Regions from separate parts of the Anaerobacillus sp. QJM3NY_17 genome, predicted to be linked through region 2. Evidence: riboswitches for the same ligand, from Rfam matches in the RefSeq annotation. Region 2 holds a riboswitch; the other holds the start of a gene.
The links. A riboswitch is a leader RNA that binds a small molecule or an ion and turns the genes downstream of it on or off. The one in region 2 is predicted to bind S-adenosylmethionine.
Positions count from the first base shown of each region.

Region 1: another riboswitch for S-adenosylmethionine. It lies ahead of msrA (peptide-methionine (S)-S-oxide reductase MsrA); the one in region 2 lies ahead of AC0VYV_RS19450 (MetQ/NlpA family ABC transporter substrate-binding protein).

Region 1 covers NZ_CM149685.1:2,065,808-2,070,649, forward strand. Annotated here, with positions in the region: gene AC0VYV_RS11065 (Na+/H+ antiporter NhaC family protein) at 1-1,353, shown strand, start outside; SAM riboswitch class I at 1,441-1,554, shown strand; gene msrA (peptide-methionine (S)-S-oxide reductase MsrA) at 1,654-2,304, shown strand; gene AC0VYV_RS11075 (hypothetical protein) at 2,352-4,595, opposite strand.
Region 2 covers NZ_CM149685.1:3,775,534-3,780,375, forward strand. Annotated here, with positions in the region: gene AC0VYV_RS19435 (iron-containing alcohol dehydrogenase family protein) at 1-352, opposite strand, end outside; gene AC0VYV_RS19440 (methionine ABC transporter permease) at 453-1,127, opposite strand; gene AC0VYV_RS19445 (methionine ABC transporter ATP-binding protein) at 1,117-2,151, opposite strand; gene AC0VYV_RS19450 (MetQ/NlpA family ABC transporter substrate-binding protein) at 2,173-2,979, opposite strand; SAM riboswitch class I at 3,149-3,257, opposite strand; gene AC0VYV_RS19455 (alpha/beta hydrolase family protein) at 3,367-4,842, opposite strand, start outside.

The DNA of each region.
Region 1 (4,842 bases), 1.7 Mb from region 2:
AAAACAAAACTAGTGATCCCCGGATTAACGGCGGGTTTGCTAACAGCATCATTTATATACAAACCTGGATTGATCATTGGTTTACAACAGTTCTATGAATTTATTATGACTGGTTTGAAAGATGAAAATAATGTTAAAATCGTCCTTTTTCTATATATGTTTACGGGCTTAATCGGATTGATGAAATATACTGGTGGGATAAAAGGATTTGTTCAAGTTGCCTCATCCAAAATCAACTCAAAAAAAGGAGCGTTATTTCTGACGTGGGTGTCAACGCTAGGAACATTTAGTGCTCCTAGTTTCCGCATTGTAACGGTAGCCCCAATCATGAAAGCTCTTTTAAATAAAGTGAAAATCACTCCTCAGGAGCTTGGATTTGTGATAGAAACGACAGCAACTCCAGTTATTGTCTTAATGCCAATTGCTACCGCTTTTGTCGGCTATATGTCATCTGTTGTGCAGCTTTCACTAAAAGCAGAAGGCATTGAAGGAGATGGCTATCGTTACTTTCTTCAAAGTATCCCTTACAACTTTTTTTCGATTAGTATTTTATTGATTGGCTTTTATTTGAGTTTTTTCCATCATCGAAAAACGCCAGCTACAGACGCAGGTAATGTGGAAAAAAAGCTTGATGATCAATGGGAAGATTGTCATCCAGCTGTGGCGAAGGATCTTCCTACGAAACCGATGAATTTATTAATACCTCTTGGAGGAGTTATTCTCCTAACACTTCTTCTTACATATTGGAGTGGTTATAAGAAGGGGTTTACTTCTTTAATCAAGGCGTTTATTGAGGCAGATGTCCTCGACGCGATGGTCTTTGCACTTCTCACTACAGTACTTTTAACGTTCATTTTCTATTTATTTCAGCGTTTTTCTTTAAAGGACCTTGTTACTTATTTTATCGAAGGTGGTAACGAGATGATGCCGGTCATCGTCTTGCTTACTGTCGTTTGGGGCTTAGCAGCTTCAACAGAAGCTCTTGGCTTCTCGTCTTTTGTTACCTCAAACCTTGATTGGATTCCTACTTTATTTGTACCACCAGTCTTATTTCTCGTTGGGGCGTTTATTTCATACTTTATTGGCTCATCATGGGGCACATGGGGAATTTTAATGCCGCTCGGTATTTCATTAGGGTATTCTACAGGAGCAGATCTACCTGTTGTCATTGGAGCCGTGTTTGCGAGTGGGACATTTGGCGCTTTTGCTTCTCCGCTAAGTGACAATACGAATACAGTTGCGAGGATCTTGCAGTTGAATCCTATGACATATGCGAAATTTAAGCTTGGCCCAGCTTTATTAGCGGCGGGATTAGCAGCAGCTGGCTACTTTGTTATCTCTTTTGTAATATAATTATTTTTATGAGTACTTTTGTATTGACATCCGTTTTAAAACCATTTATTATTGGGACTAACTTAATAATCCTTTGTTTAAAGGATCTTCTTATTCAGAGAGGTGGAGGGACTGGCCCTTAGATACCTCGGCAACGGACCTATGAACTTATGTTCAATTGGAACCGTGCTAATTCCTGCGACGAAAGTCGAAAAATGAGAAGAGGCTCGGTCTATCCAAACCCTCTTCTGTTCGAGCAGATGAGGGTTTTTTTATGCACCCTCATTTGGAAATATGTTTTAGTAGAGGGAGAGACTGATATTGCATACACTAATGGATAACGAAGCAAGAAAACAACAGCTTATTAAGACCCTTCTCTCACAAGGGATATATAAGAAGGGTGAAAAGCAACTTTATATGTTATCACTAAATGAATTAGAAAACATATATGCTCGATCAAATAAAACCATACAGAGAAAAGGAAACGGAGTGGTCATAGTGGAACAAGCAACATTTGCAGCAGGGTGCTTTTGGGGAGTAGAAGCGCTATTTCAACAATTGAACGGTGTTATTTCAACTTCAGCAGGGTTTACAGGAGGAGAGACGATTAATCCAACTTATGAAGATGTTTATTCTGAATTAACAGGCCATGCCGAATCCGTACAAGTTGAATATGATCCTTCTCTCATTTCTTATGAAGAACTTGTAGAAGTTTTCTTTGAAAATCATAATCCAACCTCCTTAAACAAACAGGGAGAAGATGTCGGAACACGCTATCGCTCAGCGATCTTTTACCACTCAAATGAGCAGGCAGAAATAGCATTGATTGCAAAAGAAAAACTCGAGCGATCTGGACGCTTCAAAAAACCAGTTGTGACGCAAATTGTACCAATCACTTCATTCTATCGTGCAGATGAGTATCATCAAAGCTATCTTGCTAAGCGTGGACAGTCTTCTTGCAAAATTTCATAATAGAAAAAAGGCTTTCTCTCATTGTCATGAGGGAAGGCCTTTTTTAGTTAATCACCTTGATTGACACCTATTTGATCAATAAAGACTTTTCCTTTCTCTGATGCATTAAATTCGAATGTAAGAGCATTCATCTTCTTCGGATTAAAGGCATTGTTTGCTTCTAAGAATCGCTGCATCGGAATATTAAAGGTTTGGAGAACCGGTTCAGTAGGTTCACCATAACGTCCTTCTTCAAAGTATTTTGTTTTTGTGTGTTGAATAGGAAGAACACCTTGCAACTGCATGACGTCACTCAGCTTAACACTAGCGGATGCTCCGTTATCTGAACTAGCCGTGATTGTGAAATCAACAGGTTGCTGGTCAGATGGATCTGAAAGGTTTGCTGCTGTGAATGTTAATGAACTGTTCATTGTATAAGCAAATGGATCCTGAAGGGCTTTCTTGAAATTTAATTTGTATGTGCCGTTCTTTGAATAGGAATGATCCCATTTCAAAAAGACCCCATGAGTACCTCTTTCTTTATCGCGTCGAAATTCAAGCTCTCCTTCATACCATTGCAGCAAGCTATTAGTCTCTATGGTGATATAGGGAGATGTCGCTGTTGTGACATCAACGTCCTCTTCAAAGGTGCTATAGATATGATACGAAGGATCTTCATATTTACTAATGTATGTTGTATCAGGTAGCCATTCGAGAGCATAGCGATAATCCTCAAACATCGGTTGATAGGACTCATTTTGATGAAGCGTCGCCTCAAGAAAGCCAGCAACATATGTGCGGGCTATTTGTCGTTGTTCAGTGCCTTTAAGAAGAGGCTCTTTATTTAATAAAAGCGTGAAAGGGAAATACGTATCGTTTTCTCCCCACGTTGTGTTAAATTGTCCGTGATTGGCGCGATCAATATAAAGGGCTGCTTTCATAGCTTCTTTACTGCCAGTTAAATCAATCCCATTATACTGTCGGTCGCCTTCGAATTCCGATAAATCACTATCATAAGAACCTTGAAGTAATAAATAATTGACATCATCCACTTCGATTTTTCGATCTGAAAGTGTTTGATAATCCGTCGGTGCAAGTGCGATAACAGATTCAATATTATAATGGAAATCAAAAGTCATGTTCCCGTTATTTGGGTAACGATCAAGGTCATTGAATTTTGCTGCTAAAATCGCAGCTTGACCACCGCGAGAATGACCTATTAAAGCAATTTGATCCATCTTCACTTTGTTGAATAATGGATTATCTTTTTGAGAAGATAATTTCTCCATTTCTTCAATATGTTTAAGCAGCAACCAAGCGCGTCCATTAATGTCTCCTGCGAGGCCACCAGACCATGATGAATTGAAGAAGTTCTCATCTACTGATACTGTTAAAAAGCCACGACTAGCGAGTAACTCACCTAAATAATTGTAGCCTTCATCTGAGAAGTCCTCCATCTTATGGTTTCCATGGACAATAAGGACAAGAGGAAAAGAACCATTTCCTTTAGGCACCCATACACGTCCATTAAGTGGCACATTGGTGTCTTTAAAGCCCCAGAACCACTCGCGTTCTTTGGACCATTCTCCAATCATACTTGAAGCGTTAACTGACATCGTTTGAATATCTACTTGCTCCCCAAATTCAGGACGTTGCTTATCCTTTCCACTTCCATATGTATAAGTAGTTACATCAAATGAGCCGTATTCTGAAGGGTTATCACTAACAGGTGAGAGCGGCTCTACATTAATAGAGAGACGATCATTCATTAAACCAGGTGTGAATAACCAGTATGAAAAAGCTGACGTTGCTAAAACACCAAACAGTAGCATGATCATAGACATTGGCTTTTTGATGCCTTTAGAAAGAGGGTATCCGAACATAGCGCCAAGGATGATACCGACTGCAATTAAGAGATAGGAGAGCGGAAGGATGTTCTCTAATTGACGAAATTGATCTAATGTATAAATGGTTATAGCAAGCGAGACTCCAATACTTGCAATGAGAAGAGAGGGTAATCTTTTGAAATGCTCTATGAACCATGTACCAATCTTAACGGTGAGCAGTGTACTGACAACTGCTATTAGTAGGAAAAGAATAACGTCCATTATTTGACCCAGTCCAGTATGAAAATCAAACCCAATCGAAAAGATTAGCAGCATTGTCATAATAAGAGCGCCATAGGAAGCTCCTTTCCATATGGTTTTAAAGAAGGATTGTAATGGTTGAGTAAAAGAAATCAATAAATGCTTTAATTTATTTCGGTTGTGTGTATTTTTACGCGTTTTTTCAAATTCAGGTTCGTGTTCCACGCTAATCCTCCATTTCTTATCCTGCTGCTTTCATTATAGCAAATAGGAAATGAGGAAGAATGTTAAATCTAAGAATGCCGCAATTGAATGAGAATTGGCTCGGTGAGTCTAGCACATATTTCGTTCATTTAATTGTAAAAAATGATCGCTGCATAGTATTTGCTTCTCCTTTGTATAAGTCGTACAATAGGAATTAAGAATTAATGTGAAATATTTCACAAACGTATGTTTGATGTGAAACTAAAGG
Region 2 (4,842 bases):
CGAGCGTTGGCACAAGAGCCACATCTTTGTTTACTTCATTACCAACCGCTTTCGCTACATCCAGAACCTTTCCACCACCTACACCGAGTATCAAATCGGCACCGTGAATATTGGCTAATTCAGACTGTCTTTTAATTTCCGTTTCTGAACATTCACCACTGTACGTAGAATAAGCTACATGAAAGGCAGATAGATCTGGAAAATAACCCTGAGCTGCTCCCCAAGATTGATGTCCAGAAATCACAAACACTTTTTGAAACTGCCCATCCTTAAGCAATCGTGGTAATTCTTGAAGGATACCTGATCGACATTCATAATGTCCTGGCGTTGCTCTTACCTGAATTGATTCCATCTTTTCTTCCTCCTAAATCTGATGAACAAACTGATCATGAAGTTCATTTATTGAAGACACACCTGCTAATGACAATGAAATAAAAAGATTTTCTTTTAACTTAATCCTTCTTCAAACGAGCGGAGAGAACATTCCCAAACGATTGGAGTCCCTGAACAAGGACAATAAGGAGAAATACCGTAACGTACATCACATCGACTTCATATCGCAAATGACCGTATCGATAAGCGAGATCACCAAGCCCACCTGCTCCAACGAGCCCAGCCATTGCCGTTGCCCCAATCAGTCCAATTGTCGCAATCGTTAATCCAAGAACGATCGATGAACGAGACTCCCTTACAAGAACATGCCAGATAATGTGTCTGGTTTTTACCCCCATTGCTTCATAGGCTTCTACTACTCCACGATCGACCTCAAGAAGAGCGGACTCCATCAACCTTGCGATATACGGCGCCGTAAAGACAACGAGCGGCACAATCACACCTTTTACTCCAATTGTTGTACCTGCAATCATTTTTGTAAAAGGTAAAATGAAAAACAGTAAAATGATAAATGGAATCGACCTGATCACGTTTATAGCCGCATTTAATATGCGGAAAAGAACTTTATTTTCTAATGCTTTTTCAGGTCTAGTTAAAACAAGTAGCACACCAAGCGGGAGCCCAATCAACACTGAAATCAGTAGTGAGATCCCAACCATTTGAAATGTTTCAATAATCGCGTTCCAAATGTCTGCACCCCAAAGATCAATAAACTCCGATACCTTAGCTGACATGAGCTTCCACCTCCTGAACATAGCCTTCTACTACGACGCCACTTTCCTCTAAAAACGCAACGGCCCGAGCCGTCTCTTCCGCTTCCCCATCTAAATGAACGACTAGCCTACCAAAAGGCTGATCCTTCAGTTGTGTAATGTTCCCTGCTAAAATGGACGGATACACGTCGAACTTCTTACTAACAAGCGCAAGAGCGGGACTACCTGATTTCTCCCCAATAAATGAAAGATTCACGATCTGACCACGCTCTTTCAATCGAGACACAAGCGACTCTGGAAGCTCATCCTGGAATAACGACTGAACAAATCGTTTGGCCGTCGTTGTAGCAGGCTTACTAAAGATATCGATCACTCGCCCCTGTTCAATCACCTTCCCGTTCTCCATCACAGCCACTTCATGACATATTTTCTGGACAACGTGCATTTCATGCGTAATGAGTAAAATCGTGATTCCAAAATCACGATTGATTTGTTCCAATAAAGATAGGATTGATTCTGTCGTATCTGGGTCAAGGGCACTCGTTGCCTCATCGCACAGTAGCACTTCAGGTTCATGAGCAAGCGCACGGGCAATCGCCACACGCTGCTTCTGACCACCTGATAGCTGGGAAGGATAAGCATCCCGCTTATCCGATAACCCAACGATACCTAAATATTTATCAACTCGCGCTTCAATCTCTTTTTTACGAAGACCCGTAAGCTTCAGCGGAATGGCAATGTTTTGATACACAGTGCCTGTTTTCAATAAATTAAAAGACTGAAAAATCATCCCGATGCGCTGTCTTGTTTTTTGAAGCTTTCCAGTAGACAAAGAAGTGAGCTCAATGTCATTGATAAATACCTTTCCATCTGTCGGTCGCTCCAGAAGATTCACCATTCGGACAAGCGTGCTCTTTCCAGCACCACTATAACCGATGACGCCATAGATGCTTCCTTTCTCAACTTCTATGGAAACATCATCAACCGCCTTCGTAATCGTCTCACCGCTTTTATACGTTTTCGTTATATTTTCTAATCGAATCATCGTGCTCACTCCTCTTTCGAATTACCAGGATGCAACAACAGAACCGTTAAATTCGTCCTGGATAAATTGCTTCACTTCATCTGATTGATAATAGTTCACTAGCTTTTGAATACGTTCATCATCTTTGTTCTCTGTTTGTGTTGCAATCACGTTCACCCACGGGGAATCTTCGGGTTCCATTTCAAGAGAATCTTCTTTCGGTACGCGTCCACTTTCCATTGCAAAGTTCGTATTAATTGCTGCAATCGCAAGCTCACCAAGCTGTCTTGGAATTTGTGAAGCTTCTAATGGAACAAATTCGAGATTATAAGGGTTCTTCTCAATATCTTTGATCGTTGCTTTAACACCAACGCCATCTTTCAACTCAATAATGCCAGCTTGCTCAAACAACATTAGCGCTCTAGGTTCACCTGTTGAATGGTTAGGCAAGCCAACTTTGTCGCCTTCTTGCAATTCATCAAGACTCTTATATTTGTCAGAATAAATTCCCATTGGGAAAGTAATCGTAGTTGCTACCTTGGAAAGCTCGAGTCCTCTTTCTTTTACATAATCATTCAAATAAGGTTCATGCTGAAATACGTTCGCATCCAATTCCCCTTCATCAAGGGCTGTATTTGGCATCACATAATCATTAAACGCAATCACTTCAATTTCAAACCCGTCTTCCGCTGCGATTTCCTTCACCTTGTTCATCACATCTTCATGCGGACCAGCCGTTACCCCTACCTTCAGTGGGCCATCTTCTGAATCTCCAGAAGCCTCATTTCCAGAACAACCTGCCAAAAAGACTAAAATAAGTGCACCTAATAAATACAATGATTTCTTCATTTCTCAATCTCCTTTAAAGTTCATATAGTAATGTAAAGCGTTTTAGCGCTAAAATATAAAAGCGCAAAAGTGCTTCGATCTGCTAAAATCCCCTCCCAATAAAAAAACTCCCTCTGTAAAGTACAGAGAGAGTTGTATCATTTCATCATTATCAGCAGCGCTGAACTCTCTCTCATCTTTCAAACGATTGCTCGTCTGCTGGAATTAGCACCTTTCTCACGAACTGAGATGGTTGCTGGGCGTCACAGGGCCAGTCCCTCTGCCACTCTTGATAAGAGTTTTCAATATTATTTAACTATTTTCAATAGTATAGTATCTTTCTCGAAGGGCGTCAAGGGAAGATCTCAAAAAGTGCCTGTCACCGCCCGCTATTTGTCGAAAGATTTCTTATTGTCTTCCTTCTAGGTAATTGTCGAACCAGTTTCCTAGATGCTTAAGTCGTTCCACTCGTAGTTCTGGATGACCGCTTCTTGATAAATTATGATCAGAATCTGGGAATCTTACAAACATCGTTTCCTTCCCACGATGCTTTAAAGCCACATATAACTGTTCTCCTTGCTCTATAGGGCACCTGTAATCATTTTCGCTATGAAGAATTAAAAGTGGGGTTTCGATTTGGTCCACATACTTAAGCGGTGAATGATGCCATAGCTTAGCAGGGTTTTCATCTAAATCACTTCCAACTTCCCACTTTGTGAAAAAGTATCCGATGTCACTAACGCCATAGAAACTCTGCCAATTCGAAATGGAGCGCTGGGTAACCGCTGCTTTGAATCGATCGGTTTTCCCAACAATCCAGTTCGTCATAAAGCCACCGTAGCTTCCTCCCGTCACGAAAAGTTGAGCTTCATCAATAAAGGAATACTTGTTCAAAGCGGCATCAACACCCGCCATCAAATCCTCATAATCACCCCCACCATAATCTCCTCGGCAACCATTCACAAACTCTTGTCCATATCCCTGACTACCACGTGGATTCGTATAAAGGACAACATATCCTTTTGCTGCAAGAAGCTGAAATTCGTGCATAAATGAATTACCATACATCATATGTGGTCCACCGTGAATTTCAAGAATAAGGGGATGTTCCTGATCTTCCTTAAAATCCTTTGGCTTCATGAGCCAGCCCTGAATCTCCAAACCGTCTTTCCCAGCGTATGTAAACATTTCTGGTGTCGAGAGATCCAGGCATTCGAGAACGTCAGCATTTGATTGAGACAAACACAGTTCATTTACCCGATCTCCATGAAACGAAAGCGTATAAATATCGCCAATGTTAAGTGGATCGCTAATTGCAACAGCCGCTTCATTCGCGCCTGGCAAGTAGTGAAATGCATAATGGTGCCTGTCACCACCCGCTATTTGTCGAACCGTGCAATCTTCTCCGACGAAATAAACACCAGTGTTTCCTTCTTTACTAGCAAGGAAATAGAGTCCATCTCCATTTTGGCTCCACATCGCACCAGGAGAAGCGCCTCCCCAGTGCATATCTGAAATCAATACATCCGAACACTCTAAATCAACCTCCTCTGTTAAACAAGTAAACTCTTTCTTCGCTATGTCAACAGTCCAGATTTTATTCAACGTAGCTCCTTCATGCTCAAAGTTATGCCCAATGAATGAGAGCTTCTTCCCATCTGGTGACCAGTTCGGTGTGCTAAAGCTCCCACCCTCACGATTTAACTGATCAGGCTCTGATCCTTCATTCAGACCCTGAATAAAGATGTCGGCTCGCATGTAGGACCCCTGTTCTTCATATCGATCTCTCACATATACAATGGATTGTCCATCCGGTGACCAGTTAGGGCTAGAATGATTAAATGGTGCATCTGTTAGCCATTCTATTCTCTTTTCACCTGAGGT